Enteractinococcus fodinae: one gene and its partner. The protein of the gene in region 1 interacts with the protein of each later gene in a pairwise test. Links are inferred from orthologs where the notes say so. Each region holds a gene or a part of one and is shown on either strand. Other genes may lie near its edges.

The links.
Region 2: the proteins of dnaA (region 1) and nadE interact in binary tests that used the Escherichia coli proteins (3 or more experiments, as listed by UniProt). The link is inferred for Enteractinococcus fodinae from one-to-one orthologs.

What each region holds. Positions count from the first base shown.
Region 1 is NZ_JAVDYJ010000001.1:9,137-24,609, forward strand. Bases 6,260-9,134 are described here. They hold dnaA (chromosomal replication initiator protein DnaA), read right to left. Parts: upstream 8,520-9,134; coding sequence 6,999-8,519; downstream 6,260-6,998. Other genes in these bases: dnaN (DNA polymerase III subunit beta), read right to left, coding at 6,260-6,355; rpmH (50S ribosomal protein L34), read left to right, coding at 8,937-9,074; rnpA (ribonuclease P protein component), read left to right, coding at 9,113-9,134. In the rest of the region: gyrA (DNA gyrase subunit A), read right to left, coding at 1-1,068; gyrB (DNA topoisomerase (ATP-hydrolyzing) subunit B), read right to left, coding at 1,127-3,214; J2S62_RS00055 (DUF721 domain-containing protein), read right to left, coding at 3,485-3,979; DNA replication/repair protein RecF, read right to left, coding at 3,972-5,222; more of dnaN, read right to left, coding at 5,225-6,259; more of rnpA, read left to right, coding at 9,135-9,496; membrane protein insertion efficiency factor YidD, read left to right, coding at 9,477-9,884; membrane protein insertase YidC, read left to right, coding at 9,889-10,851; J2S62_RS00095 (Jag family protein), read left to right, coding at 10,848-11,372; 16S rRNA (guanine(527)-N(7))-methyltransferase RsmG, read left to right, coding at 11,375-12,058; J2S62_RS00105 (ParA family protein), read left to right, coding at 12,091-13,041. UniProt on the Escherichia coli protein: Plays an essential in the initiation and regulation of chromosomal replication. Binds in an ATP-dependent fashion to the origin of replication (oriC) to initiate formation of the DNA replication initiation complex once per cell cycle.
Region 2 is NZ_JAVDYJ010000001.1:2,325,669-2,341,139, reverse strand. Bases 5,521-8,393 are described here. They hold nadE (ammonia-dependent NAD(+) synthetase), read right to left. Parts: upstream 7,430-8,393; coding sequence 6,611-7,429; downstream 5,521-6,610. Other genes in these bases: J2S62_RS10870 (exodeoxyribonuclease III), read right to left, coding at 8,388-8,393; J2S62_RS10875 (hypothetical protein), read right to left, coding at 7,443-8,384; J2S62_RS10885 (ABC transporter ATP-binding protein), read right to left, coding at 5,826-6,551; J2S62_RS10890 (ABC transporter permease), read right to left, coding at 5,521-5,829. Also shown: J2S62_RS10920 (MerR family transcriptional regulator), read left to right, coding at 1-217; J2S62_RS10915 (flavodoxin domain-containing protein), read left to right, coding at 407-1,006; J2S62_RS10910 (hypothetical protein), read right to left, coding at 1,084-1,647; J2S62_RS10900 (hypothetical protein), read right to left, coding at 3,187-3,330; J2S62_RS10895 (aspartate aminotransferase family protein), read right to left, coding at 3,448-4,818; more of J2S62_RS10890, read right to left, coding at 5,062-5,520; more of J2S62_RS10870, read right to left, coding at 8,394-9,206; J2S62_RS10865 (HIRAN domain-containing protein), read left to right, coding at 9,318-10,271; J2S62_RS10860 (FAD-binding domain), read right to left, coding at 10,273-11,451; J2S62_RS10855 (CueP family metal-binding protein), read left to right, coding at 11,628-12,212; J2S62_RS10850 (hypothetical protein), read right to left, coding at 12,228-12,470; J2S62_RS10845 (hypothetical protein), read right to left, coding at 12,614-13,063; pyrE (orotate phosphoribosyltransferase), read left to right, coding at 13,186-13,746; J2S62_RS10835 (hypothetical protein), read left to right, coding at 13,777-14,085; J2S62_RS10830 (TrmH family RNA methyltransferase), read left to right, coding at 14,082-14,723; fbaA (class II fructose-bisphosphate aldolase), read left to right, coding at 14,765-15,471. UniProt on the Escherichia coli protein: Catalyzes the ATP-dependent amidation of deamido-NAD to form NAD. Uses ammonia as a nitrogen source.

The DNA of each region.
Region 1 (15,473 bases):
TGGCACACCGTCGACCAGGGCCAGCATGTTGGCCGAGAAGTTTTCTTGCAGTGCCGTGTGCTTATACAGGTTGTTCAGCACAACCTTTGGCACGGCGTCGCGCTTGAGAATAATGATCAGGCGCTGACCGGTACGACCGGAGGTTTCGTCGCGGACATCGGCGATGCCGGACAGTTTGCCCTCGTTGATCAGCTCGGCGATGCGGCGGGCGAGGTTGTCCGGGTTGGCCATGTAGGGCAGCTCGGTGATGACCAAGCAGGTGCGATTCTGGATCTCTTCAACATTGACCACGGCGCGCATGGTGATCGACCCGCGGCCGGTGCGGTAGGCCTGTTCGATACCGGCGTGGCCGAGGATTTGGGCGCCCGATGGGAAGTCTGGGCCCTTGATGCGTTTCAGCAGGGCTTCGAGCAGCTCTTCGCGGCTGGCCTCTGGGTTATCCAGGTACCACTGGACACCTTCGGCGACTTCGCGCAGGTTGTGCGGTGGGATCTGGGTGGCCATCCCGACCGCGATACCGGTGGAACCGTTGACCAGCAGGTTCGGGTAGCGGGCCGGCAGGACAGTGGGTTCTTGCTGTTTGCCGTCGTAGTTGTCCTGGAAGTCGACGGTGTCTTCGTCGATGTCGCGGACCATTTCCATGGCCAGCGGTGCCATCTTGGTTTCGGTGTAACGCTGGGCGGCAGCCCCGTCGTTACCGGGGGAACCGAAGTTGCCTTGGCCTAGGGCCAGCGGGTAGCGCATGACCCAGTCTTGGACCAGGCGCACCAGAGTGTCGTAGATGGCCGAGTCACCGTGTGGGTGGTAGTTACCCATGACTTCGCCGACCACGCGGGCGGATTTATTGAAGGAACGCTCCGGGCGGTAGCCGCCGTCGAACATCGCGTAGATGACGCGACGGTGGACGGGTTTCAGCCCGTCTCGGACGTCAGGCAGGGCGCGTCCCACGATCACGGCCATGGCGTAATCGAGGTAAGACCGTTTCATTTCGGTCTGGAGATCAATCTGATCTACGCCGGATCCGGACCGTTCTGGCTGGTCGGTAGTTGGTGTTTGCTCGTCACTCACGGGCTAGTCATCTCTCCAGGTAGTTCGTCAAAAAAGTTTCAGGCTCAACCGCTCGGGTTTAGATGTCGAGGAAGCGCACGTCTTTGGCGTTTTCCTGAATGAAGTTCCGGCGGGACTCGACGTCTTCGCCCATCAGCATCGAAAAGACTTGGTCGGCTGCTGCAGCGTCGTCCATGGTGACCTGCAGCAGGGTGCGACGATCTGGGTCCATGGTGGTTTCCCACAGTTCCTGGTAGTCCATTTCGCCGAGACCCTTGTAGCGCTGGATGGCGTTTTCTTTGGGCAGGCGCCAGCCTTTTTCTTGACCGCGGGCCAGTGCTTCGTCCCGCTGTTCATCGGTGAAGACGTGTTCGTCTTGGTGGTTGGACCACTTGATCTTGTACAGCGGTGGCTGTGCCAGGTAGACGTAGCCGTGCTCAATCAGCGGGCGCATGTAGCGGAACAGCAGGGTCAGCAGCAGCGTGGTGATGTGCTGGCCGTCGACGTCGGCGTCGGCCATCAGCACGATCTTGTGGTAGCGGACTTTTTCGATGTCGAATTCTTCACCGATACCGGTACCAAACGCGGTGATCATGGCTTGGACTTCAGCGTTGCCCAACGCGCGGTCCAGGCGTGCGCGCTCGACGTTGAGGATCTTCCCGCGCAGCGGCAGGATCGCCTGGGTGCGTGGGTCACGGCCCTGCTTGGCCGAACCACCGGCCGAGTCACCCTCAACGATGTAAATTTCGGACTCGGATGGGTCCTTCGAGGAGCAGTCGGACAGTTTGCCGGGCATGCCGAAGGATTCCAGCGGCGATTTGCGGCGAGCGTTCTCGCGGGCCTTGCGGGCGGCCATGCGGGCGTGAGCGGCCTGCTGGGCTTTGCGGATAATATCGCGTGCCGGTCCGGGGTGAGCCTCGAGCCAGTCGCCGAGCTGTTCGGTCATCGCCGAGTACACGTAACCGCGGACCTCGGAGTTACCCAGCTTGGTTTTGGTCTGGCCCTCGAACTGCGGCTCGGCAATCTTGACGGAAATGACCGCGGTGAGGCCTTCACGGATGTCGTCACCGGTGAGGTTTTCATCTTTTTCGCGCAGGATCTGCTTATCGCGCGCATACCGGTTGACCAACGAGGTTAGCGAACCACGGAAGCCTTCTTCGTGGGTACCGCCCTCGTGGGTGTTGATTGTATTGGCGTAGGTGTGCACCGATTCAGAGTACGCGGTGGTCCACTGCATGGCCACTTCGATGGACATGCCCTGATTCACGTCTTCTTTTTCGAAGGCGATGACGTCGTCGTGAATGAGTTCGGCGCGCTTGGCCTTATTCAGGTGGGTGACGTAGTCCAGCAGTCCGTTTTCGTACATGTAGTCAACAAACCGAATGGTCTGCTCTGGCGATTCAGTGTCTTCGCCGTCGTCAGACTGCAGTTCGGCTTCGGCCTCGGCCAGTGTTTCGTTGTGGCTTTCGCCGGCGATTTCATCGGCCGTCGAGGCGTCAACGACCTGCTCGCGCTCATCGGTCAGCGTGATGCGCAGGCCCTTATTCAAAAACGCCATCTGCTGGAACCGTGCGCGCAGCGTTTCGTAGTCGAATTCGATGGTGTCGAAGATTTCTGCATCCGGGTAGAACGTAATGATCGTCCCGGTCTTATCGGTAGTGCCACCCTGTTGCAGCGCATCATCGAGCAGTCCACCGTTTTTGAACGAGATGGTCCAGATGTAACCCTGGCGGTGGATTTCGGCTTCGACCCGAGAGGAGAGCGCGTTGACGACCGAGACACCGACACCGTGGAGACCACCGGAGACCGCGTAGCCTCCCCCGCCGAACTTCCCGCCGGCGTGTAGTACGGTCATGACGACTTCAACGGTGGGTTTATTTTCGGTTGGGTGCATGTCCACGGGGATCCCGCGGCCATTGTCCTCGACCCGGACGCCACCGTCCTTCAACAGGGTGACATGAATGGTATCTGCGTGCCCGGCGAGTGCCTCATCGACCGAGTTGTCAACGACCTCCCAGACGAGGTGGTGGAGCCCGCGTTCTGCGGTGGACCCGATGTACATCCCCGGGCGCTTCCGGACGGCTTCGAGGCCTTCCAGCACGGTGATGTCGCCAGCTTCATAGGAATGCTCTACGCGTTGCAGCTCAGACTGGGCTTGAGTAGCCATAGCTAAGGTATTGTCAGTTAGGTTTTCAGCCACGGGCCGTTTAGCTCCTTAACAGCGGTGCAGATCAACTACAGAAAAGTCTGTAACGTCCCTATTCTACGACATTATGTGACGTTTCGCCCAAAATCGAGGGGTGCTGTGGGCTAAAACCTGCCCCATAAAGCCCAAAACTGCCTCTGCAGCGTGATCGCAGGCCTGAATATGCCCCCCGGATCATCTTCAGTCTCAGAAATCGCTCTACAGGCCGTTGGGGCGCCGCAATCCAAAAACTTATCTGCGGCGCGGGCGACGACCATAACTTCCGCCGGTTGGGCCCTTAATTTCCAGCTTGGTGATCACACCGGGACCGAGGACTTCGTCGAATTTATGCATCAACTGCGGGGTGAGTAGGCGTAACTGGGTGGCCCAGGCCGTTGAAGATGCGCGCAGCACGAGTTTAGCGTTTTCAAAGGTCTCGACTTTCGCGTTCTCTGCGATCTGCGGGCCCACGACGGAAGCCCAGTCGGCCAGTACCGACCCGACGGCTACCGGTTCTTTCCACCCGCGCTGGGCAATGAATTTCGAGAACACATCGCCTAACGGCTGCGGGCCCACGGACCGGACATAATCTTCTGTTTTTGGGCGCGGCTTTTTCGATCGGCGATGAAATTGCCCGGCCATTCCGGGACGGTATCCGGCTTCCGCTGCGGCTAAACGCACCCGTTGTAGGGCTGCGGCGGCGGCATCAATGTGGTCTTCTTCGGGTTCGATGGGTTCATCAGTCATCGTCGCCACGCTCCGATGGGGACTCGGAACCTTCCGCATCTTCGAAGTTGTTAGCCTCAAGGACCTTTAAGGTTGCCAAATCCGTGTGGTGCTCGCCCGGAGACGAAATCCCGTCGCGCATTTGTACCGGGATGTGGGTACCGGTGAGTTCTGCTGGGATATCTGCGGCCACCGCGGCCGTGATGATCAGCTGTTCGGCGTCCCGGGTCATTTCTGCCAGCCGGCTGCGTCGTGCAGCATCGAGTTCGGCGAAGACATCGTCGAGAATGAGCACCGGTTTGGCATTCGGATCTGGATCGTCCTCGACCAACACCCGATAGGAGGCTAACCGCAGCGCCAGGGCCAGCGACCAAGTCTCACCGTGGGAGGCGAATCCTTTGGCCGGGGCGGGGCCCAGAGTGATGACCATGTCGTCGCGGTGGGGACCCACCAGGGTGATGCCGCGGTCGCGTTCGGCACGGTAGGAACTTTCGAGTTCAGTCAGTACCGCTTGGTAGAGCTGAGCTTCATCGGGCACTTCGGCGTGCTGCCCGGATGCCAACGGGACCGTGGATTGGTAGCTAAACCCCGCCGGTTTATTGCCATTGGATAATTGCGCGTAAGTATTGGCGGTGGGGATCGCCAGCAGTCTTAAGGCATGCAGGCGCCCGTTGATCAGTCGTGCTGCGGCTCGGGAGAGGTGTTCGTTCCACACGCCCAGCGTGGTTTCGTGTTCTTCGGTCCAGGCGCCGGGTTTGCGACCGGATTTTAGTAGTGCGTTGCGTTGGCGTAAGACGCGGTCGAAGTCGCGGCGAGCATCGCCGAGTGCAGGACGCATTTGGACGATCAGGTCGTCCATGAATCGGCGGCGAATGTCTGGTTGTCCGCTAACCAGTTCAATGTCTTCGGGCGCAAACATGACGGCTTTGAAAATGCCGTAGGCCTGGCGGGCTGGTTGAGGTGCCCCGCGGTTGATCGCCACCCGGTTGGATTTGCCGGGGTTGATCTCGTACTCGATGGAGATGGCCTGTTCACCGCGGTGGACGCGCCCTCTGGCCAGTGCTTGCTCGTGACCGATGCGCACCAGAGGGTGATCATTGGATACCCGATGCGAGTGCTGGACCGCCAGGTAGTTGATTGCCTCGGCTACGTTGGTCTTGCCGACACCGTTTGCACCAACCAGGATGTTGGGACCGGGCTTGAGGTCAAGCTCGGCCTGTTCGTAAGAACGATAATTGGTCAGGGACAGGTGTGACAGGTACACGGCTAGTTCGGGATGCGGATCGGCATGACCAAATACCGGTAGTCCTCGTTCTGCGGGCCTTCAAGTTCTTTTTTACCCGTCAGAAGGGCTGGTTTTGGTGCGCTGGTGAAAGCAAAGCGGGTGTATGGCCCACCGATGACGTTGAGCCCGTCAGACAGATACGACGGGTTGAACGCGACGGTGATCTCTTCGCCTTCCAGCTGGACTGGAACAGATTCGTTGGCTGAAGCGTCATCGCCTTGGCCTGCTGACAGGGAAACTTCATTGCCGCTAAACGACATCAGCAGTGAGGTGTTGCGTTCTGCAACCAGAGCCACACGCTTGACGGCTTCGACAAGTTGGGCGGTATCTACGGTTGCATAAATATTTGATTCTTCGGGGAACAGCGAACGAATCTTTGGGTACTCGCCGTCAACCAGCAAGCTGGTGGTTCGACGACCACCAGAGGAGAAACCTACTAATTCAGCGGAATCCTCGTCCGAAGACAACCGGAATTCCATTTCACCGCCGCCACCGAGCGAACGGGCAACTTCAGTCAGGGTTCGAGATTTCACCAAAACGGAAGTTGAGATCGATGGATCGCGAGGAGTCCAGGTGATTTCTTTCATGGCCAGACGGTAGCGGTCGGTGGCCAAGAAGGTGATCGTGTCACCTTCGATTTCGATTTTGACGGCAGTCAAAATCGGCAGTGTGTCATCTTTGGAAGCTGCGGCAGTGACTTGTGAAATTGCTTCGGAGAATACTGATCCATCGATCGTGCCAGCAACGTCAGGCATAGCGGGAAGTGCTGGATATTCATCAACCGGCATGGTCGCCAGAGTAAATCTGGTGTTTTGGCAGGTCACGACAACGCGGGACTCGGTGAGCTCGATCGTGACTGGAGCGTTTGGCAGCGATTTGACGATGTCACTGAGCATGCGGCCTTCAACGAGAATCTGGCCTTCGGTATCGATGTGCGCTTCGATATCAAGTTGAGCAGAGGTTTCGTAATCAAAGCTTGCGATCGAGACAAGATCATCTTTGGCGGTGATGAGCAGACCGCGCAGAACCGGAACGGGTGGGCGGGGTGACAGAGAACGTGCGGTCCAAGTGACAGCGTCAGTTAGAACATCCCGTCCGATTGTGAACTTCACGAAGAGTCTGCCTTCCCTTGAGCGATTGCAATGCGAAATTGTCCGATGACATAAGTGGTGAACACCAAAAATTATAGAGGTGCTCTAGATAGCTTAGCGGTCTTTGAGGACCACCGCGACAAGCCAAGACGAATTCGCGACTGCACCACGGCCATCGAACCTGAGGAATTTTCCGGGCCATTGTTATTTAGAGGTGTTTAAAGGAATAGGGGTATTAGTAGGTGGTGTGGATACTGTGGAAAAGCCTGTGCATTGGCACCCCTATACCGAAGTTCCTGTGGAGAAGAACGTGCATGGTCTTCGCTTTGCGTGTGGGTAAGGTGTGCAGGACCAAAATGCTTACATCGTTGTAATTCCACCGCTTTAGAGAGTTATCCGCATTAAGAATAGGGTTATCCCTTAAGAATCCACAGGGTTATCCACACCGTGGAAAACAGGGTTCAACCCACCTGTGGACAAAGCTGTGGATACTTGTGGATCGTGGTGGAGAGACATTGGGCGAAGGTGCCCTAGCCCGCACGCCGTAGCCCTAATAGGGGTATTCATCAGGTGTGGAGAAGCATTCAACCTTAACCTGAAGGTTTGCGAGTTTAATTGCAGTATTCCGACCATTTCGGGCTAATTGTCGCTCCGACGGAAATTCTTAAATATTGCGGGCTCGCTGCTTAATTTTGTTCGTTAATTCCGTGACCTGGTTGTAAATCGCATGCCGTTCGCTCATGAGATCTCGGATCTTTCGGTCAGCATGCATCACCGTCGTGTGATCGCGTCCACCGAATTCTGCCCCGATGCGAGGCAGTGACATCTCGGTGAGCTCACGTAGAAGGTACATTGCAATCTGACGAGCCGTCACCAGCGTGCGCGTCCGAGATTTCGACTGCAATTCGGCAATCGAAAAACCGAAGTAGTTAGCGGTCTCATCCAAAATGAGCTCGGATGTTATCTCTTGGGCGTCGTCATCAGAGATGAGATCTTTCAAGATGTATTGCGCCTGATCAAGGTTGATGGGCTCATTATTGAGCGACGCATACGCGGTCACTCGAGTCAGGGCGCCTTCGAGCTCACGGATATTGGTATCGATGCGCGAAGCAATGTATTCCAGTGCATCGGCGGGAACTTTGATGCCCTCTGCATCTGCCTTCTTCGCCAGGATCGCAATCCGAGTTTCGAGATCAGGTGGCTGAATATCTGTGGTCAGTCCCCACTCAAAGCGGGAGCGGAGACGTTCCTCGAAGCCGGATAGTTGTTTCGGAGGCAAGTCCGAGGTAATCACTACCTGCTTGTTGTTGTTGTAGAGCGCATTGAAGGTGTGGAAGAACTCTTCAACGGTGGCTTCTTTATTCGCCATGAACTGGATGTCGTCGATCAACAGGATGTCGACGTTGCGATAAATCTGTTTGAAGGATGCGCCCTCGTCGTGCCGAATCGAGTTAATGAAATCGTTCGTAAATTCTTCGGAGTTGACGTAGCGCACTCGTAAACCGGGGAAAAGCTCCTGGGCGTAGTGACCAATCGCATGCAACAGGTGGGTTTTACCCAGACCAGATTCACCGTAAATAAACAGCGGGTTATAAGATTTTGCCGGCTGTTCTGAGACTGCGTAGGCGGCTGCGTGAGCAAAACGGTTCGATGAACCGGTGATGAAATTGTCGAAATGATAGTGCTCATTGAGTCGAGAGCGTTCACCGGATTGTGGTGGAACGTTTTGCTGCAGTCCACTACCTGGCGCTGCGGCAGGATTCGTTCGGGAGCTAAACAACTCGTCTAAGAGCGGTTCATCAGTGGCAGATCGCTCAGCATGTGACTGGGTAGCTTGCGAGATATTCACAACGTTATCCACAGGCCGTTCGGCGGGTGCTGAGCGCGGCTCGGGGGTCGGGATTTCGGGTGTCGAAGCGTGCATATTGTTATCGATGGAGTATGCACAGTTGATGTCGGTACCAAAGACAGCGGTGAGCGCATCAGCTAAGCGTTCATGGAGTTGGTTCTCCAAGATGTCCCGAGTCATTTCATTGGGAACCGCTAACAGCAGGGTATTTGCGATGAGACCTTGCGGGCGAGCAAGATCAAGAAAGCCCATCTGACTAGGTCCGATGTCACCAGAGGTGCGTACGTTTTCAACAACCCTCTGCCAAGAGTTGATGATCGACTCACTTACACTCATCCGCTAAACCCCACTTTATGCTTCCCGCACTGACTCTGAGTTCCTCTCGTCATCACGGCAATATCCCCACGTTGCGCAACCGGTCTCACACTTGGAGCGTTCTGCCAGGATTGCAACGGTCTACTTCTGACGTCTCCACAACACTAGCCTTAATTTCCACAGGCGGGTTGCAGTTATGCACAGCTTATACACAGTAGAGGTTTTAGGATAACTGATTCCGATCCTGAATTTGACCAAATCGATCGGGGTTCTTAGACTTGGTGAGTCTTATCCGGGGTGAAGCGTGCCCTTTTGTGGCTGCACCCGGTAAGCGTAAACAGATAATGAACAGATATCGCCGAAGTTTTTGGGCAAACGCAGGTTTGAAACGTACTTCCCCAGCATGCTTCTGCGTTTGATTGAGTGTGGAGATTAACAGTGTCTAAGCGGACTTTTCAGCCGAATAACCGCCGCCGTGCCCGTAAGCACGGCTTCCGTTCCCGTATGCGCACCCGCGCTGGCCGTGCCGTTCTTTCAGCACGCCGCTCCAAGGGTCGCTCGCGTCTGAGCGCCTAACAAAGTGTCGGTGTCGGTGGCCGCAGGAGCTTGATCGATTGCTACCGCAACACCAACGAATACGCACTGCAGCACAATTTTTTGATACGCAACGTTCCGGTTCCCGTTTCGGCAATCGGAACGTTGTCGTATCTGCAAATATTCGCCCGGTAGCCGGCCAGGACCCACGCGCAGGTTTTATAGTTTCAAAAGCCGTGGGCAATGCCGTCACAAGAAATAAAATTAAGCGCCGACTGCGTGCCATTGTCGCCGACCTTTTCAAGAGCGATCTAGATACCCACCAGGGTTCTGTTGATGTAGTTGTACGGGCGCTACCGGCTTCGGCTTCCGTCGATTTCGATGAGCTCCAAGCATCAACCACCCAGGCGGTATATGGCGCGCTCAGAAAGTTTAAGCGTCGTGATGAACAACAAGGAGCATGAAGAACCCGTCTTCGGAACGCAACCTTCGCCATTTATTGTGAAGGACAGCGCCACCGAGTGGGGGTTCTTACGTGCCCTCCCGTCGACGATCGTCGGATGGCTGCTTCGGGCGTATCGGAAGGTCATCTCCCCCACCTACGGAGATGTGTGTAAGTTCTTTCCGACCTGTTCCGCCTACGGCCTAGAAGCGGTTTATACGCACGGTGCCATTAAGGGTAGCCTTATGGCAGGACGACGGGTCTTGAGTTGTCATCCTTGGCAGGATGGTGGCATAGATCCCGTTCCCCCAGGGAATAGGATTTGGCCGGATGGCAAGCGACCATTCATTATTGAACTGAACCACCCGGTGATTCCACCGGACGATGAGGCCACCAAAGAGGATAAATAAAATTATGGGATTTTTTGACACGATTCTTCTCCCCTTTACATGGGCGGTCTCATGGGTGCTCAGCATGTTCCACACCCTCCTGGGCGCCATCGGGATGGATTCCGATTCGGGATGGACCTGGACGCTAGCCCTTGTACTACTTGTGGTGCTGATTCGTACCCTCTTGATCCCGGTCTTCGTCAAACAGATCAAATCTCAGCGAGCGATGCAGGAACTGCAGCCTGAGATTAAGAAACTTCAAGAGAAGTATAAAAACAAGAAAGATCAGCTTTCTCGCCAAGCCATGGCGATGGAACAGCAGCAGTTATTTAAGGACCGCGGGACGAGTCCGTTCGCTGCGTGTCTGCCCATGCTGGTCCAGATGCCCTTCTTCTTTGCGCTCTATCGAGTCCTGATATCCGCTTCAGGTGCTGCTCAAAACAACGAGTCCATTGGTGCGTTGTCGGCAGATGAGATTCAATCCTTCTCCAACTCCACCTTCGCCGGCGCGCAGATGTCGGACATTCTCATCGATCATCTCGGTGAGGGCTTTGACCTTAACGTCGTCATCGTCGCCAGCGTCCTCATTATCCTGATGACCGTCTCCATGTTCTACATGCAGAAGACGCTCATGGGGAAGAACATGTCCGAAGCGGCTCAGACCGGACAGTTCGCACAGACTCAAAAGATCATGCTGTACGCGCTGCCACTGGTCTTCCTCATCGGTGGTTTCAACTTCCCAATTGGTGTGCTCATCTACTGGACCGCCACCAACTTCTGGGCCGTTGGACAGCAGCTCTTTATTATCCGTCGTAACCCGACCCCAGGGTCCATTGCTGAACGCGAACTCAATGAACGTCGCGCAGCCAAGGGCCTGCCCCCTGTTGGTAAGCAAGCCGAAGTTGCGCAAGAAAAAGCAAAAGCTCGGGAAACGAAACCAGCGGGCCAACGTCAACAACCTGTGAGAAAACCTAGGAAGAAACGATGAACGCAGAACCATCTAACGCCACTGACGAAGCCCCGGAGGAAGAACTCTCCTCCGCTGATATCGAAGCTGAAGGCGACCACGCGGCCGACTACATTGAGGAACTTCTCGATATCGCCGACCTCGATGGCGACATCGATATTGAGGTCCGCAACAACCGAACCTACCTCTCGGTCCTGGCCCCTGAGGATGACGAAGACATCCAAGGCTTAGTCGGTGAAGATGGCAAGACGCTGGAAGCGCTTCAAGAGCTCACCCGCCTTGCCGTGCTGTCTGCCACCGGTCAGCGTTCGCGATTGATCCTAGACATCGCTGACCATCGTGTGAAACGAGCTGAAGCACTCCGTGAGCTGGCTCGCGAAGCCATTGCTACAGTGGAAGCTGAAGGGACTGCTCAACACCTCAAACCCATGAGCCCCTACGAACGTAAAATTGTTCACGACGTCGTAGCTGAAGCCGGCCTGCACTCCGAATCCGAAGGTGAAGGTCCACGCCGTCACGTCGTGATTACCGCCGGAGAATAGTCTTGTCTGATAACCAACCCGCACCTGTCACAGACCCTTCTGAGGCCCTCCTCGAACGTCAGGAGGCCTGGGTTGTCGACGCCGCTGAAGTCCTTTACGGCGAGCAATTAGAGGTCGCTGAGCGCTTCGTGGAGCATCTGGTGACGACAGGTATTGAGTGGGGCCTGCTCGGACCGCGCGAAGTCCCCAGGATGTGGGAACGCCATGTGCTGAACTGCGCGGTAGTTCACGAGCTCCTCCCCCAGGGCGCGCTGGTCGCTGATGTGGGTTCGGGGGCCGGTCTGCCCGGTATAGCTCTTGCCATTGCGCGTCCAGATGTGCAGTTCGTGCTCATCGAACCGCTCGAGCGCCGAGTCGACTGGCTCAACATGGTCATCGACGATCTGGAACTTGAAAATGTCGATGTCATCCGGGCGCGATCAGAACAGGTCGTTGATTCGGTAGACGTGGATATTGTCACCGCACGTGCAGTCTCTGCTATGAAATCGCTCATTCCGATGACGGTTCCGCTCCTTCATGGCAAAGGTGAGCTGCTTGCGATTAAAGGTCGCAGCGCACCGGCGGAGCTAGAAAAAGCGGACAAGGTTTTGCGAAAGTTCAAGACGAAGGGCTCCGAAGTACTCAGCATCGGTGATGAACTCTTGGAAGTACCCACAACCGTTGCAAGACTTACATACGGTTCCTGACCGGGACAGCAAAGTATTTCAAATTTAAAGTAATGGAGGCAGGCTTGGCCGATCGAGATAGCGTTTCTCAGGAAACATCGCAGGGTGCAGGTAGCATCGCTGCGACGCCGCTGGCTCGGCAGTTAGAGTCCGAAAAGCGTCGTCGTGAGAAACTGAAGGCCAAGCGCATGCCCAAACCCGAGCACACCCGAATCATTACGATCTCAAACCAGAAGGGTGGCGTCGGGAAAACCACGACGACCGTGAACCTTTCGACCGCTATGGCGAGAGCTGGCATGAATGTGCTGGTCATCGATATGGATCCGCAGGGTAACGCCTCGACTGCGCTGAACATCCCCCACCCACCGGGAACACCATCGATTTACAACGTACTCATTGAAGATGAAGCCCTCAAAGACGTGGTGTACGACAACCCGGAGACAGATGGTCTGATCGTTGCCCCTTCGACGATCGATCTTGCTGGAGCAGAGATCGAGCTGGTCTCTCTTGTTGCGCGTGAGCAGCGTCTGACGCGCGCCATTCAAAACTACTCGAAGTACCGTGAGCAGCAAGGTCTGCCGCGCCTCGACTACATCTTTGTTGATTGTCCCCCAAGCCTCGGCCTCTTAACTGTTAACGCCTTCGTAGCGGCCGGTGAGGTACTCATTCCTATCCAGACTGAGTACTATGCCCTTGAAGGCTTGTCGCAGCTGGTAAAAAACATCGAGATGATTCAGCAGCATTTGAATCCGTCGCTGCATATTTCGACCATCCTTCTGACGATGTTTGACTCCCGAACAAATCTCGCGGTTCAAGTCGCCGATGAAGTACGCGAATACTTCCCCAAAGAAGTACTCGACGCCGTGATTCCTCGGAACGTGCGAATCTCCGAAGCTCCTTCGTACCAGCAAAGTGTGCTCACCTACGATCCAAGCTCGACCGGTGCTCTAAGTTATCGTGAAGCAGCTATGGAAATTGCAGAGCGTGGCCCAACCTCTGCCTAACTCCAGCCCAGAATGCCGGTATCGTTTCACGTGAAACATTGATATTTCACGGCGATAGAGAGCTGTCATAGCGTTCACTATAAGATTTCGTGCCTAGGGACTCCCACGTGTCCCACGCGCGACTACTGCCATTTCATGTCATCGGCAGGTACCTATCGCATTGGCCCTCAAGCGGGCATTGAGTAAGACGCTCATATTGAAAAGACTTAGGCATGTAGACCCGTGGAACTCGGGGTTGAGAAATAATAGCGGTTACCGCAACTACTCCTTAGTGCCGGTTCACGCCTGGCACGACGGCAGTGCTTTGACAATTCGGAGATACAGTCCTAGGTCTCAAGAAAACCAGACTAGTTGCATTACAGAGGAGCCACCCCGACCGAAAAGCTCTCGCTGCATCATGGTATAGAGGTGTCTGCCACGTCTTGTGACGGTTTCGAGCGAACTTCGACTCACAGTCTCTTCAGCGTGCTGGAGTCTATTTTGCTGTATGAGGCACTAATCGCAGAACCGTGGAGTTCCCTATCCCATATAGGTCTACATGTCTTCCCGGCCGGGAGTTGCATGTCTGCCGGCTCGAGTTGTCGGTTGTGCTCACTCGAGTCTTCGTAGTGTGATCGATTTCAATGACCGATGCATATCGGCTCAACAGCAGGGTTCGTGCATTTTCTTACGCTTAAGCCTTGCGCGGGCGTAGCTGATCGCCCTCCCCTGCGACTTCACAAACACTTTGAATTTATTGGGCTCTTCCGTGAGACGTTAAAGCCTGACGTCGTTTCGACCAGCGTGCCGGTAGCGCTGAGGTGTAGTGGATCTGAGCACTCCCTTGCCCAGGTCTCGCGGAATAGCCGACCCTCTCCTGGTTGTTATGTTTGTGCTAAGAATACGCCGGCTCCCTGGTGATGGTCTTCTGGAGCCGAGCCGTGCAAGGATTTCCAGCGAGTATGATGCAAACAGTAGATGGTCTCCGAATGCTTTCAGGTAAACTAGATGCTTGCATTTGTCACGGGCTTTGTCTGGAACGTCGCCTGTCAGTGCGTCGGGCTTTAAGCCAGGGTTGTGGGACGCTCGGATATAAAGTTAAGTAGCCGATTGTTAGGGAGCGTGCTATCGCTAACGCTCCTCACCCTTGCGTTAGCGATATAAAGCCTTCTGAATCCGAGGAGTGCTCTGCCACCGTAGGGGTGTTTGGGATTCAGAAAGACCGAAGTTCCGCTCGGACTGTTTCACGTGAAACCTTCCCGCTCCTTAGCCCTTAACACTTTCGTTTTAGTCGCATCGGTTTCTAACAACTTTGTGAAACCAGCATTCTGCTTCCTAAAAGAGCTGTCGAATAACCCCCTCATGACTCGCCTGGGTCCGTTTGGTTTCACGTGAAACGGCTAAACAAGCGTGACGTTACATGCCATGCGCGTCCGAGAACTTACTATCGATCTGACTCGGTTTGCTGCAGAGACTGTTTCGCTTCCCACCAGGAGCCCACCGAGAAGATGAAACAATGTGGGAATGTCTGGTTGGACCTTGGCCGGGCTCGCGACATTTCGGTAGGACCGAATACGTTCCCGGGCTCTGCTATCAACTTATCGGTCGCCTCCATCTCTCAGCCGCTCCCCTACTGTCCGTCTGCTGTTGAAAGTCGGGTAATAGCTCTGAGTCGTATGTGTATCGCTAAAGACTTGCTCTGACTCTCCGCCTGGTTTCACGTGAAACGTATGAAAGGAACTGGCCGAGTTAGCGGTGCACCTTGTAATTGCGAACCCTGACGTCGAGCTAGAGTGCGTCGGAAAGAGGCGGGTCAACCCGCACAGAGTAAAAGGTGGGTCAGGTGTTTCTACTACAGGTAGGTTGCTCGAAGTGGACCCCGGCTTTCTATAGTATCGCGCTACCCGGGCTGCGTTATTACGTTAAATCAACTGATGTACCCGCAGTGCGCGTGAAGTAGCGTCCGAGCTGATAGCCAGATGAGGCGCCTCTATTCAACTTTGGCCTCTGAGATGTGTGGTGCGCGCTGGAGTGAACTTATCGAAAGGCGCCGACACGTTGGCTATCGAGAGTGTAGATCGTCGACCTTACCGGTTGGAGCTGCCTATGCGAAGACAATCAGAGATTGTAGAACACCATAACCGAGTGTCCCCTCAAACAAATTCATAAACACCGGATATCTCTGATGATTCCCGTTTCACGTGAAACATGACGCGAGCAAGCGCTATTTCAGGACGGCAAGCGAGATAACCTTGAGTAAGTGAAGCCTAGGGGCACTTCGTAGTGAACGGAACGACGCAATCGATACCGCCTACTCAACGTTTTAAAGCCTCGTTTTTCGTCCGTCTAAACTTTCAAAGTCGTCAATTCCAGAGGGGCAGGCAACTACAATAAATCATCACTCAGGTCACGCTCCGAGGAAATGTTCACAATCTAGTCGAAGGAGAATCTGA
Region 2 (15,471 bases), 2.3 Mb from region 1 along the record:
AGCCCAGGAGGTCGCCGCACGTCACGTCGCCTGGTTGCGCTCAGCCATGCAGAGCCAACCTATGTCTAAGGCGATGCTCAAGGGGATCACGCAAATGTATGTGGACGACGAACGATTCGCAGCCAATTACAACCGCGTGTCTCCCGCTGGGCCGCAGTTCGTTCGCGACGCCGTCCACTATTGGGCAGATGACCACCTGCCTGCAGACCAGGAGTAGCAGGACTCGGGCTTTAGATGCCGATTGCTTGAGCCGTAAAACAAGAGTTGAACAAGCCTGGGTCATCTGACAGGCGCATACATCTTCGTTGAAGACGGTCCCCGTTTATGGGGACATTAGCCAAATATGCTGTGACCAGTCTCAGCGCTTTGAGCTAGAGAATTTCGACGGGGAAGGAGCGACCGATAGATGACCAGGGCCGTGGTTGTGTACCGCTCAGAATATGGGGCAACTCAGCAGTATGCTCAGTGGTTGGCGGTCGATTTGTGGTGTGACGTATTTGATCGCCGCAGCATACGGCTCGAAGATATGCAAGAGTACGACACCATTATTTACGGTGCTCCGCTGCGCGCCGGAGGCAAAGTCTTGGGTTGCAAGTTCCTCCGCAAAGAGATCGAAATGCTCGGGGACAAGAACCTGATCCTGTTCACCTGCGGCATTTCAGATCCCGAGGTGGGAAAGAATCGTCGCCTCATCCAAGACTGGCTCATCAAAAATCTCACCGATGAGGTGCTTGCCCATATTAAGGTGTTTCATCTCCGCGGCGCGATCGATTACAAACAGCTCAGCGGGGTTCACACCATCGCGATGGCCATGCGGAAACGCACCATTGCCCGGCTGGACCCAGCGGAGCGCACGCCAGAAGAACAGACCATACTCGATACCTATCGCAAGACCACTAACTTCGTGGATCGAGACGCAATCCGCCCGATGGTGAAATACGTCCTGCAGCTCAGCATACGAGGCATCGGCCCCAATGCTGGCGCTTCCCACTTGGTGGACGACTAGACGGTTAACCGCAAGACCGCAGCAGCTCGAGCAGCTACTGCGGTCTTGAGTTCTTGAATTAGTGCGTTGAATAAGGATCAAGCCGAAAAGGCGTAGTGCTTACCCGTAATCCCATCAACGATCACTTCAACGGACCCGTTGTCGCTTTGGTCTGTCACCCACCAGTTGGGCTTACCCAACCGCAGTGGTGTCTCCACGAGTTCAAGAGCGCCGATGGCGGTGATCTTTCGGCGACGCAGAACGACCCCGGCTAAGATCGAGCGAGCCGCGCCGATGGCAGTCGCCTCATCCACCTGTGGTTCAGGATCGCTGATCAGGTTGGGCTCGTCACCTGGGTTGAGAGCCACGAAGTCTTCGGTCTTCCACGCATCGCTCAGATACGCTCGGCCTCCGACAAGGTCCACCAGAACGTGGGCACGGACGAGCTCAACTCTCTGCTGGGTCCTGACCATCGACGAAAGCCAGCCTGGTCGATGCTGCTGACCCTGAAACACCAGCCCGAGAAACGGATGGTGATACAGCGTTGCCTTCAGATCAGTCCGCTGTTTCAACCGTCGATTGACCAGAGCTCGAGCCTCTCCAGCCGAGAACTTGACCGGCCACGCGAGCTCAGGGGCCAGTTTCTGTGTGTCAGTGAGCACCGCGGGTCCCTTCACCTGGACGTTGAGTTGCTAACGTGCTGTCTTCGCCTGCGACCATGCGTGCTGGAACAGGTGCAACTCGGGCGGTCTCAGCCACTGCCCGGCGCACACCTTCTGGCACAGGATGTGAGTGCTGGGTGAGCAGCGAACCTACGATCATGGCGACCGTCGAACAGGTAATGCCAATGACCATCGGATCAAAACCGATGCCATCGGTGCTGCCGAGCAGCTCTGCCGAAACGGACGCGACAGTCCCGATGACCATGGAGCTAATCGCTCCCACCGTGTTCGCCTTCTTCCACCAGACTGCACAGATATACGCTGGCACGAAAGCTGAGCCGAGCACCGAGGTCGCGAACACGACCACGTCGAAGACTCCCGGAGGTTCGGTAATCGCCAAGATCGTTGCGATGACGGCCAGCAAGATAATGGTGATACGCGAAACGTTGACCGAAGTCCGTTCACTCATCGACCGCTGGAAGAAACGCGCCCACAGATCTTGCGAGGCGATTGTTCCGGCTTGTAAGAGCAGGGCGTCCGCGGTGGACATGATCGCACCCATAATCGCTGCCATGACGATCCCGACTGCAAACGTTGGCAGGACGGTGTCCGCTACTTCGAAGATCGCCAGCTCGGGGTTTTCCAGCCCGGGCACGATCAAGATCGCGGTCATCCCCACCAGGTAGGCGCCTGGGATAAACAGCAGATTAAAGATGGTCGCGTAGAGACCGGCCTGGCGCGCCACCGATGGTCGCCGCATTGCCATGTGGCTGACGTTGACGTGTGGCCAGCCAATGTAACCAATTGAAAAGACTAACAGCGCGCCGATAATGATGCCCCACTGGCCGAAGTACTGGCCTTCAGCGCCCCACATTGTCAGGAGGTTCTCGTTGACGTTGGCCAGATTCTCGTTGGCCGCGGTGAGCCCACCGACGTATTGCAGGCTGGCGATCAAGATCCACAGCATGCCCACCACCATGATGATGGCTTGGAAGAAGTCCGTGTAGGCAACTGCGAGGTACCCACCGAGGAAGGTGTACCCAACGATGACTCCGACGGCGATAATCAGGGCCACGTTAACGGACAGCCCTGTCACCATGGCAAGGCCCTGACCACCAGCTAGGAACTGGGCCAGGACGTAGAAGAACATGCAAAACAGCGCAATCGGAGCTGCGATGGCTCGGGTCCAGCGAGATGGATAACGATTCTCAAGGTAACCAATCGACGTAATCGAGCCGAGCATTTGCGACAACTTGCGCATGCGGCGGCCGATAATCGAGAGGTTGAGTACGCCACCGCCGACGTCACCCAGGGCGTACCACATGCTGTAGTAGCCCTGGGTGTAGGCCAGCGATCCGGCGCCGAGGAACATGTAGCCTGACATTGACGAACTTTGCAGGCGCAGGGCGGTCACTGCAGGTCCGATACTACGATCTGCTAGCAGAAAGCCTTCTGGGGATTTCGTGCTGCGGCGCATCGCCCAAACACCGATGCCGAGCATCCCCGCAAAGTACACGATAAGCAGTACCAGATCAATGCTCACTGTGGATCTCCCGTCTTGTCATAGTCGGCATCTTCGACGGCCCAGTTTCGGGAGATCACGTAGAACACGCCCGTGTAAACGACCCAGAAGCCCAGGACCCCTACGAGGACGAGCCACGTGGTTGTTGGTAACGCAAACATACTTGTCACTCAACTTTCGAGGTGTGAATAATTGTGCAAACTCTCCGGCTTGTGCCGGAGTAGGTATATGTGGCTGTGACAGCCCGTGGTGGACCGGACTTACACCGCCGAAGTCTGTCAGCCTTGATAGTGCCGGTCGGCGAGTGCGAGCGCCTGATCCAGCAGTGCGAGCCCTTCTCGCATGATGTCGTCTGAAGTATTCAGTGGTGGGACCACGTGGATGCGATTGAAGTTCGCGAAGACGAGCAGGCCCAGTTCCTTACACTTGCCGATGACCTCGCCCATGGCAGGTGAGCTCCCACCGTATGCTGCCAGTGGTTCCTTGGTGTCGCGGTTCGTGACCAGCTCGACTGCCCAGAAGCAACCGACTCCACGCACATCTCCGACCGATGGGTGCTCGTTTTTCAGTCGCTCGAGTTCAGGTCCAATGACCTCACTGGCTAGGCGAGTCGCGTTTTCCAGCATCTGTTCTTCTTCCATCGCTTCGATAGCGGCAACAGCTGCAGCGGTAGCCAGCGGATGGCCGGAGTAGGTGAGTCCACCCGGGTACACGCGCTCGCGGAAGGTGTTGTAAATGGCTTCATTGATGACCACGCCACCAAGCGGTACGTAGCCGGAGTTCACACCCTTGGCAAAGGTAATCAGATCCGGCGTGACGTTCCACAGGTCGATGGCGAACCAGGTGCCGGTGCGCCCGAAGCCGGACATGACCTCATCGGCGATAAAGATGATGCCGTATTTTTTGGTCAGTTCGCGGACGCCTGCCATGTAGCCTTCTGGCGGGACGTAGATGCCCGCAGTGCCCGGTACCGATTCAAGGATCAACGCCGCGATGGTCTCGGGACCTTCCAGCACGATGGTCTGCTCAAGATGCTCGAGCGCACGCTGGACTTCTTCTTCCTCGGTTTCGGCGTGAAAATACGAGCGGTACGGATAACAAGGCATGAAGTGTACGGTGCCGTGCGTGGCGGTATCGGAGGCGAAGCGCCGCGGGTCACCGGTGACGTTCACGGCCAGATCTGTACCACCGTGATAGGAGCGGTAGGCAGAAAGGACTTTGGACTTGCCGGTGTGCAGACGCGCCATGCGAATCGCGTGCTCATTGGCATCGGCTCCACCGTTGGTGAAGAACACGTGATTCATGCCTTCGGGAGCGCGTTCGGCAATTAGTCGAGCGGCCTCGGAACGAGGTGCTGAGACATGGGCCGGGGCAATCGTGGCGATGGTCGCGGCCTGTTCTTGGATGGCCGCCACAACCTTGGGGTGTTGGTGCCCGATGTTGGTGTTGACCATCTGCGACGAGAAATCGATGTAGCGTTTACCATCGGCATCCCAAACGAAAGAGCCCTCGGTCTTCACCACTGTCAGCGGATCTAACGCGTCCTGGGCTGACCAGGAATGGAATACATGTTTACGATCCAACTCGTATGCTCGCTGGCCCTCGGCTTTCATAGCCTCAGTGATTTCAGATGTATTCGCTAGACTCATGAAACTTCCTTTGCTGGTTTTGCCGGAAACCGAGGTTGACGCCTGCATGGGACGGTGCAGCCCACGTGCGATGAATACTACTCACCATCATCGTGCCATGTGACGCACATCTCGATACACTGACACTTCGTAAGAAAATGCCTAGTCAGTTCTTACACTATGCCTATGATGCAACTCATAGTAAAGGGGTACAGGCGGTATATTTATCGAGCTGTGCAAGGAGGGTATTGAGCCTACTCAGCACTAGCGGTGCAATTGAAGACGCTGCCAACTCAGAGCGGTCAGAACTGCAAAAAGAGCCGGGACGATCACGACGGTGGCAAGCTGTCCGAGATGCACGGCCTCGGGCATGATCGCCCACAGTGCTGGTGCAGACAGTGGAAACCACGCTGCGCTGTCTGGGGCAGCGATGACGGTAACTTGTGCGATCACTAAGACCACAACGGTGGCTGCGATACCAGGCAGAGGCCCACGGCCCAGAGTGGCGACCCAGGCGGCCGGGAAAGTCAGCAGACCGGTCAGTACGACCAGGACTAGCAGGCGTCCGAGCTGCAGGAGTATCTCGCTGGTCAGCGGACCGAGATTCAACGCGAGGCCGCTGACGAGGATCAGTGCTGTCAGACCGATCGATACGGCCACAACCCACAGCATCAGAACCCCAAGTTTCGCCAGGGCAATGATGGATCGCGGCACGGGCAGGGCGAAGAGACCGCTGATGGTGCCGTCGGTAAATTCTCGCCCGAACATCCAGCTCATCGCGATCCCGATGGCCAGCAGTCCACCGGCAGCGATGACCTGAGCGGTGATCCCAATGAGCAGCAGCCAGCCGGTGGTGTCAGCCAGGGGACCAAGTTTTGCCAGCACCTGCTCATCGCCAGAGTTGACGCTGATCGTGAGCGCGATGGCCAGTATCGTAATACCGACCATGAGCAGGATTGCGGTGAGGTGCAAAACCCGAGATGCCCGGGCTTTGCGGAGCTCAACGTATAGGGCAGTGCGAAGCGCTTTCATGAGGCCCTTAGCTCATCGTCAGCGTGGACCATCTGGAAGAACGCGCGCTCCAGATCTGGTGTGCCAGGCTCAAGTTCCCCGATCATCCGGCCATAATTGAGCACCCAGATGCGGTCTGCAATCCGCGCAACTTCATCCAGGTGGTGACTGGAGACGAGGATCGCAGCACCCTGGTCTGCACGGTGCAAGCGGAGCTTTCGTAAGCGCAGCACGCCCGCCGGATCTAAGGTATTTGTGGGTTCGTCAAGGACGACGAGATCCGGGTGGTGCTGCAAGGCCGCTGCTAGACCTACGCGCTGGCGATTGCCCTGCGATAGGCGTCGTGCCGCCACGTGACGGTATCGTTCCAGCCCTAGGTCGGTGATCGCGGCGTCTACCGAATTGGGGATCTGTGCTGTTTCGATCCCTTTGAGTCGGGCCGCCAGCGCCAGGTTTGTTGCAGCATCCAGTTCTGGATACGCAAACGGTTGGTTCACCAGATGCCCGACCCGCCGCCACGCACCGGGCGGGAGATTAGCCAGTGAGACTCCATCGAAACTGATCGTGCCCTTGTGCAGCCGAAGCATCTGCAAGATTGCTTGAATGAGCGTGGTTTTTCCCGACCCGTTGAGCCCGAGCAGAGCGTGAATCTCACCGGCATTTACCGTGAGGTCTACACCAAAAAGACCGGCATCCTCACCGAAGACGAGGGTGGCATGCTGGATGCTGAGTCGCTGAACCACATGCACCCTCCTTGTCTCTCGGCAAGACCTACGGTGTTAATAGCTTCGCCCTGTGCTGTTTACTCCCACCAGGTATCTGATGGGCGAACGGGCAGACGGCGTTTATGTTCAGACCGCTTATACGTGGTTTCGAGTTTCTCGCGGGCTTCGTCCGGGATCGATTGACCTAACAGGTATGCATCGATATTTGCATAGGTCATGCCCAGTTCGTCTTCGTCGGTTTGGCCTGGATTATCGGTCAACAGATCTGCGGTGGGGACTTTCTCAATGAGCCGTTCGCTGGCACCCAGGCGGGTCCCCATGTTCCGAACCTGGGTTTTAGTCAGTCCGGCTAGTGGCATGAGGTCTGCTGCGCCGTCACCAAACTTGGTGAAGAACCCAGTCACTGATTCGGCGGCCTGATCGCTGCCGACCACCAGCGCATTGTATTGACCGGCGATCGCGTATTGGGCGACCATGCGCATCCGGGCTTTGACGTTGCCGAGGTTGTAGTCGGTGGGCTCTTCACCTAGGGCGGCGGTGAACGCTTCGCCGATCGCATCGGTGGCGGAGCCGATCTGCAGTTCGATGTCTTCGTCGGGTTCGATGAACTCGATGGCCGCCATGGCATCGTCGGCGTCGCCTTGGACATGATAGGGGAGCCGTACGCCCCAGAATTTACCCTTCCAATCAGGATTCACCCTGCGGTATTGTTCTACGGCCATTTGGCAGAGCCGACCGCCAACGGTCGAGTCCACTCCGCCGGAGATCCCCAGCACGAGTCCGTTGGCGCGGGTGTGGTGCAGGTAGTCCACCATGAAGTTCACGCGGCGCACGATTTCGGAGTCTAAGTCGATGTCAGCTTGGACTCCCAGGGTGTCAATGATGTGTTGTTGCATGTCGACCTTCCTGCTAGTTGGCATGTTCATACCGTTGTATGCGCTCCCATATGGCTACCGCTTCTTGGTAGTGTTTGCGCATGGTTTCGGCTGCCTGATTAAGCATAGCCGGGGGTACGCTGGGTAAGAATGCGTCATCGTCGTCTTGGATTTCATCGTCTAGTTTCCAGACCCGTTCAAGGGCCTTGTGACCGCGTTCCAAAACTTCGCCGGCGGTGTCGGGCCAGGCGTAGCGACTCAGCGCACCGTAATCGAGTTCGACAAGTCCTTCGATGGGGTGGCCGCGGCTGCGCCATCTGTTGAGCCAGCTCTGCACATGGTCCACAGAGCGCCGGTAGGGGTGGTCTTGTCCGTCGGGGCCATAGAAGGCCATCAGTCGGTTGACCCAGCTGAGTTGCGTGACCGCAGCGTCCAGGTCGCGCACCCGCCGGACAACCGGCGTGCCCCCGATGATCATTTCCTCGACGAGGTCGGTTTGGTGTGATGGCACCGTCCCGCAAAAGGCCGCTAACCAGGCTAGGGAGACATTCCACAGTTGCATATAGAAGTTTGGCAGCGGCCGACTGATCAGCCCCGCGTCTGCCTGCAGTTCGGCGATCTTTTCTAGTGTTTCGACAACGTTGGGTGGGACAAGCCGCTCATAGAGCGTGTCATCGTAGTATTCCCGCCGCATCGCCACGGACTCGAACGCCGCTCGCGTGAGATATTCGACGTGAAAAAGTTGGTGCGGGGTCCCGCCCGGGTCTTGGGCTTCGATGACCCGGATAATCGGTGGGTCGGTGTCGCTGGGGGCGAGTCGGAATGCATCGGGCCGAAGCCTGCGGTTGAGGCGTTCCGCGGCTTCGGCCTCGATATCGGCACGTGACAGTTTCGTCGCGGCGCGTGCCAGCCCGTGAATTCTGGCCGGCAGCTGCTCCAGGGGGACATAGACCCGCAGAAACGTCAGGTGCCGCATGATTTAGCCCAGTTCTGCGACCACTGGCACGTGGTCCGATGGGCCCGGACCCTTCCTGGCTTCGCGGTCAATCCAGGCGTCGGTAACATCATTGGCCAGATGCTGGGAGGCCAGAATGAAGTCGATGCGCATGCCCTGGTTCTTGGGGAACCGCAGGCGCTGGTAGTCCCAGTACGTGTAGGTTTCGGGTCCGGGATGCCGTGGACGAACCACATCGACTAGGCCGGAGTCTTCGAAGGCTCGGAATGCTGCACGTTCGGGTTCTGACACGTGGGTGAGTCCGTTGTTGAGGAAGAATTCCATGTCCCAGACGTCTTCGTCATAGGGTGCGATGTTCCAGTCACCGGTCAGTGCCACACGAGTTGTGTCGGTGAGATCTTCGGTGACATGGTTGTGCAGCGCATCGAGGAAGCGCAGCTTGTACTCCATGTGCTCGTCTTCCAGGGAGCGACCGTTAGGAACGTAGAGACTGTAGAGCCGAAACGGTTCGACATCGGTGTTCTTCGTCCCGACCGTCGCTGAGATCGCGCGAGCTTCGACCTCCGGGTCGACACCGTTTTTCCCGAACTCTGGCTGACCTGCAAAGCCATATTCGACATCATCCAGACCAACCCGGGAGGCAATGGCCACCCCGTTCCACTGGGAGATCCCGAAATGGGCCACCTGGTAGCCCATCATTTCGAACATGCCCCAGGGGAAGTTCTCATCCCGGCATTTAGTTTCCTGGATCGTCAGCACATCGGCATCGGTTTCATCCAACCAGTCTTCGACCCGATCAGCTCGGGCGCGCAGTGAATTCACATTCCAAGTCGCAAATTTCATGTACTCAACCCTACCGGTGACTGATCGTTAGATCGCTGCGGTGTGGAAAGCTTACGTTGTTGAACTCCCAGCACGGGTGCCCACCAAGTGTTGTGCCGGTACCCTAAAGGTATGGGGTTTCTCGCAACGGTGATGGTCTTAGTACTGGTGCTCTATTGGCTGCGCTCGCGTGCACGAAAACAGTCCGTTGAACAGTACTCGATGCACTCTTTTGGAGGGGGTCAACAGGCAGCTCAAGAGGATTCCGCGTCCGATGACGAGATCACGGTAGTGCATAGGGAACTGCCGGAGAGACTCGTGGATCTTCGAGACGGTGCGGAACGCTCTTTTCGAGTTGTGGGAGCCAGCCACTGGGTGGACAGAGATGAGATCTGGCAGTATCACATTGATGCCTTTTTCCTGCACAGGGAACAGGACAACATTCATGATGACAATGCGATAGCGGTTTATGGCGGAGACCGGAAGTTTGGTTACATGAGCGCGGGCATGGCGGCACAGTACGCTCCGTTGCTTGATCAAGTTGGGCCAGATTTCATCGTTGCTCGATGTGATGGAGACTTGGCGCGCATGCGATTTGGGCTGCCACGCATACCTACGCTTCGAACCCTCATCAACGAGCAGAAGATTCGCTACTGGATGTTGGACTACGCAGAGTTAGAAGCTACCGCTTTGCTCTCCATAACCCTTCCGTCGCCAGGCACAGAGGCGACGGGTGGTTACCCGCGCATCGCCGGGCCCTATAACAACGGGGACCAGGTTTTTGGCTACTATGAAGGTTTCGCTACTGACCTTCGAGCAGCTGGGACGCCGCAGGTCTCCTCACTCAAACGAAGTACCATCACGAAGGCCATGCAAGATGTTCGTATTGGGGACCAACTTTCGCTCAGGTCTGCTAACAATACCCTGACAGTCTTCAAGCGGGGCCCTGTTGGTCAGGTGCATTGGAAAGACCACAAGGATGTGTTTGACGGTGGGCTGCTAGAAGTTCAGCAGGTCTTCATTGATATCTATGGCAACGTCGTGAACTGTGGAGGCAAAGCGAGACCGGCTAAAGGGGTACGTTGAATCAAGCGCCGTGCGGCCAGGTGGGCAGTTCGATTGGGTCCTGCAAGACGCGACTCGACGCCAGTCGGCTCACAAACGGTAGCGACATCAACTTGAACATGCCGTTGCGGAACAGCAGTTGTCGTCTATTTCGAGGTGCAAAGAAACTCGCGGTACCCAGGGCCGCATCCTGTTTGTCTCGGACCATCGGTGCTAGCTGGCGCTCGTAGGCGCTAAACGCAGTGGCGTAATCGGAGTCCTTGTCAGCGAGTTCGGCTGCGAGGACATACGCCTCGATCATGGCCAGTGCGGAGCCCTGACCTGCCAGCAGTGACGGGCACGCTGCCGCATCACCAACCAGCACGACACGACCGCGTGACCAGGTCGGCATCCGGATCTGGCTTGCCTTATCGAGATAAAAGGTGCGCGCTTCTGGAAGCCGCGTCAGGATTTGCGGCACTTCCCAACCCACGTCACGCAACTGCTCGAGCAGTAATTGCTGTTGGGCTTCGATATCGTCGGGGATGGGGCCGTCGTGGCGAAACGTGAAGAAAAACATCGTCGCGCCGTCACGGAGGGTGAACCGCAGCGCTTGCGCACCCACTTCGGTGTGCGTGATTGCTACGAGCTCCTCACGCGGGTCATACCCCTCGACGTCGAAGGCCGCGACACTAAACCCGAGGTCCTTGGCAAACTGGTCTTCGGGGCCAAATACCAGACGACGCACCCGCGAATGCAGTCCATCCGCGCCGACCACAAGATCAAACTGGCGGGTGGTCCCACTAGTGAACGTCACCTGAACACCCTCGTCATGATCATCGAGCGCTGCCACAGAATCTCCAAAGAGAATCTCGACATCCTTCAGAGTGTCAAAGATCGCTGCCGCTAGATCCGCACGGGCAATGCTAATGAACCGGTCACCGATCGGACCGAGGAAGCTGCGTGGATCAAGCCGGGCTATCTGTCGGCCACCTCTGGACACTTCGCGCAGTGCTTCCATGTGATAGCCGACTTCGTGGAGCGTCTCTACGATGCCCATCCGCTCGGCCACTTCGTACCCGGCGCCCCAGAAATCAATGAGGTAACCACCCTGACGCAACTGTGGGGCACGTTCGACCAGCGTGGGCTCGTGACCTGCGCGTTGTAACCAGTAGGCCAGGCTTGTTCCCGCGATCCCGGCGCCCGAAATGAGAACTTTCATGAGGGCTCTCTATGGAGAAGGTGTTAGGGGAATTTCATTCTACGGTGTCAGGGTACAGCGGATCCATGGAACTTCCGACAACGGCGAAACCAAGGGATTAGCTGCTCGAGCGCGGAGCTATAAGACGTAGAATAAGGCACGTTGCCAGAGCCATCCTGTCACTGTGGAGGACCAAAATGAGGAAGCGTACACTGCGTGGTGCCGGTGCATTGTTAGCAGCCGGGCTGGTATTCACGGCTTGTGCTGATGGCGGTGACCAGTCTTCTGCTGCAATGGAGTCCTCCCAGCAGCAGCTCATCGCAGCTCACGGGCTTGAGAACATGGATGCGGTCGAGGTCATCGACCATCTCGACCGAGTGCCTTTGGCAGAACGGTCCACCGAACTCATGGCTGCGGTGCTACCTGATCGACTGGTACTTAGTTCCGAGACTGAGGAATTCGCGCTGGAACTGCCCGAAGATTCGTTCTATCTGTCGATCGCTCCCTTCGTGAACTACACCCATGAGTGCTACTACCACAGCCTGACCACCTGCGTCGGGGAACTCAGCGAAGAAGATGTCCACGTCACCATTACCGATGACTCCGGCGAGGTCCTGGTTGATGAACAGCGCACGACCTTTGACAATGGGTTCGTCGGAGTGTGGGTGCCAACCGGTACCAGCGGCACCATTGAGATCAACTACGCAGACATGACCGGCAGCACCGAGTTCGCCACCGACGCTGAAGCAGCCACCTGCATCACTGATTTACAGCTGAGCTAAGGGACAAGCGACGACTTACAGCAAGACTGTGAGCTCGCAGGTCTCATTCACAAAGTCTGCGGCGTCGTCGATCTTTTGAATCTCTTCTTCAGACAGCGCTGCGAGTTCTTCTTTCGCTTGGAGTGCCGCTTCTTCGTCATTACCCGTCAATGCTTCGAGCTTGTTCAGCAGTGGTTGGAGCTGAATAAGCGCATCTTTGAGTTCTCCCTCACTGTGTTCAGCAAGGGCGCTGACATCGTCGTAGGTAGCAGCTAACACGTTCGACGTGTTCTCATCTTCGGGGTCAGCTTCAATAATGCGCTGTTCATATTCTTGAAGTTGAGAGCACGAGTCGTTGGCTGCAGCATTCCCACAGCCAACGAGCAGGAAACTGCCGAGTAACGGCAGCGCCAGGGCGCGAATTAGAGACCGCCCTGCTGAGCGCCGAAGACTGGTCCGCAGTATGTGTTGATGACGTTGCTGGCTTCTTCAAAGCTCATGCCGTCAACTTCCACACCGCTGGGGTCGCTGGCCTGGAGGGCCGCGACATCGTCATTCAGGGTTTCAGCCATGTCGTTGAACTGAGCAGCTTGGACCTGGAGTGCGGTACGCAGTTCACCGTCGCGATCAAAGGAGTGCTGGCGCAAATCCAAGGCAGCTGATTCGATCTGGAAGGCAGCACGGGAATCTGCGCCAGAGGCTTCGCGAATACCGCCGACCGCTTCGGTGGCTTTGGTAGATGATGCCTGCAGCAGGCCGCAGGTTTCTTCCTGCTGGCGTGCATCATTGGCCGCGTCATCAGCACATGCGGTCAAGCCAAGACCCGCAACTGCGGCGATGGCTGCGATTTTGCCCAAGGATTTGATCGACATGAAGGTTCCTTTTCGTGAATGTCGGTAAAACTGCTATTCCGTACTGTACCCGAGCCGGTGTGAGCGGTTGGTGAATGCAACCTAAGAGGAAGAGGGTTACCGGGCATCGTAGGATGGAGCCCATGACCCATGATCTAGACGCCGACCGCGCGCGGCTTGCCGAGCTCATCCGTGAACTGGCCGTGGTCCACGGCAAAGTCACGCTCTCCTCCGGCAAGGAAGCTGACTACTACATTGACCTTCGTCGCATCACCTTGCACCACGAAGCCGCCCCCTTAGTCGGGCGCGTGATGCTGGGACTCCTTGATGAGGCCGGTATCTCCTTTGAGGCCGCCGGTGGGCTGACCATGGGTGCCGACCCGGTTGCGACCGCGCTCATGCACGCTGCCGGCGACCGCAATATTGATGCCTTTGTGGTGCGCAAAGAACAAAAAAGCCACGGGATGTCCCGCCAGGTCGAAGGCCCCTCGGTGGACGGACGCAAAGTTGTCATCCTCGAAGATACTTCTACGACCGGCGGCTCTGCGCTGACCGCGGTCGAAGGCGTGCGCAAAGCCGGCGGCGACATCCAAGCCGTGGCCGTGATTGTCGACCGGGACACCGGCGCGGCCGAACACGTGGCCGAACAAACCGGCGTGCCCTATCTCTACGCGTTTTCCAAAAACGATCTGGGCCTGGACTAAGTCCTAGCTCAGCACATGAAAGGACCTGGAATGGCTGAAAAGAAACCTGAACCAACTGCCGGACTCGTTGTGACCGGCATGCTCGGCGGTTTTGTGACCGGTCGGATCACCAAGCAGCGCCCACTGGCCGGCGTCGTGCTCGGTGCGGCTGGTATTGCTGCCGGACGCCGCTGGTACCGCAACTCCGGTGCCGGAACCACCGCGCTGCTGACCGCTATCTACCTGGGCGCCTTTGGCGCCTCGCACCCGCTGGCCAAAAAGATCGGTGCCTGGCCATCCGTGCTGACGTCCACTGCCGCGGCTGCAGGGGCCGCACGGGTGCTGAACGACACCAAATGACCACTGAGCACCGCGAATCCGGCTGGGAAGACCGCGAAGTAGGGGTCGGTCCCTGGCAAGGGGACTGGCCCGAAGGCGACCACTGGGATCCAACCCTGCTAGCTGAAGGCGATCGCCGCAACGTGGCAGACCACTACCGCTACTGGACGGTCGAAGCCATCGTCGCTGATCTGGACACCAAGCGGCACCCGCTGCATATCGCGATTGAAAACTGGCAGCACGACTTCAACATCGGCACCGTGGTGCGCACCGCCAACGCATTCAACGTTGCCGGGGTGCACATCATCGGCCGTCGTCGCTGGAATCGTCGCGGTGCGATGGTCACCGACAAGTACATGCACGTCCACCACCACCCAACAGTCGAAGACTTCGTGAACTGGGCGAACGCCGAGTCGTTGCCGATACTCGGCGTGGACCTGTTCCCGGATTCGGTGCCAATTGAAACCTTCGAGTTCCCGGAATCCTGTGTCATGGTCTTTGGGCAAGAAGGTCCCGGGCTGTCCGAAGAGATCCACGAGGCCGCTGAAGCCACCTTATCGATTGCCCAATACGGTTCCACCAGGTCGATTAACGCCGGCAGTGCCGCGGGTATTGCGATGCACTGTTGGATCCGCCAACACGGCGCCGCTGTTCGCTAGACTTACCAAAGAATCACAAGTTTCATACTCAAGGAGCTTTCATGGCTTTTGCCACCCCAGACCAGTACGCCGAGATGATCGACGCCGCCAAGACCGGCGGGTATGCGTATCCTGCGATCAACGTGACCAGCTCACAGACCCTCAACGCAGCGCTGCGCGGGTTCGCCGAAGCAGAATCCGACGGCATCATCCAGATCTCCAACGGTGGGGCAAAATACTTCTCTGGCTCCAATATCAATGACATGGTCACCGGCTCGCTGGCGTTTGCCGCATTCGCTCGCGAAGTCGCTAAGAACTACGGTGTCCGCATCGCCATCCACACCGATCATGCGATGCGCGACAAACTCGATGATTGGGTTATCCCGCTGCTAGATGCCTCCGAAGCAGAGGTCAAAGCCGGCCGCGACCCCATCTTCCACTCTCACATGTGGGACGGTTCGGCAGAAACCGTGCCGGATAACATGCGCATCGCCGAACAGCTGCTCGAGCGCACCGCCTTCAACAAGCAGATCCTGGAGATCGAGGTCGGCGTCGTCGGTGGCGAAGAAGACGGCTATGCAGCCGAAATCGATGAGAAGCTCTACACCACGGTCGAAGATGCCATGGCCATCGTCAACGCGTTGGGCACCGGCGAAAACGGTCGCTACATCACCGCGCTGATCTTCGGGAACGTCCACGGTGTTTACAAGCCGGGCAGCGTGAAACTGCGCCCTGAACTGCTCAAAGAACTCCAGGACGCCGTTGGTGA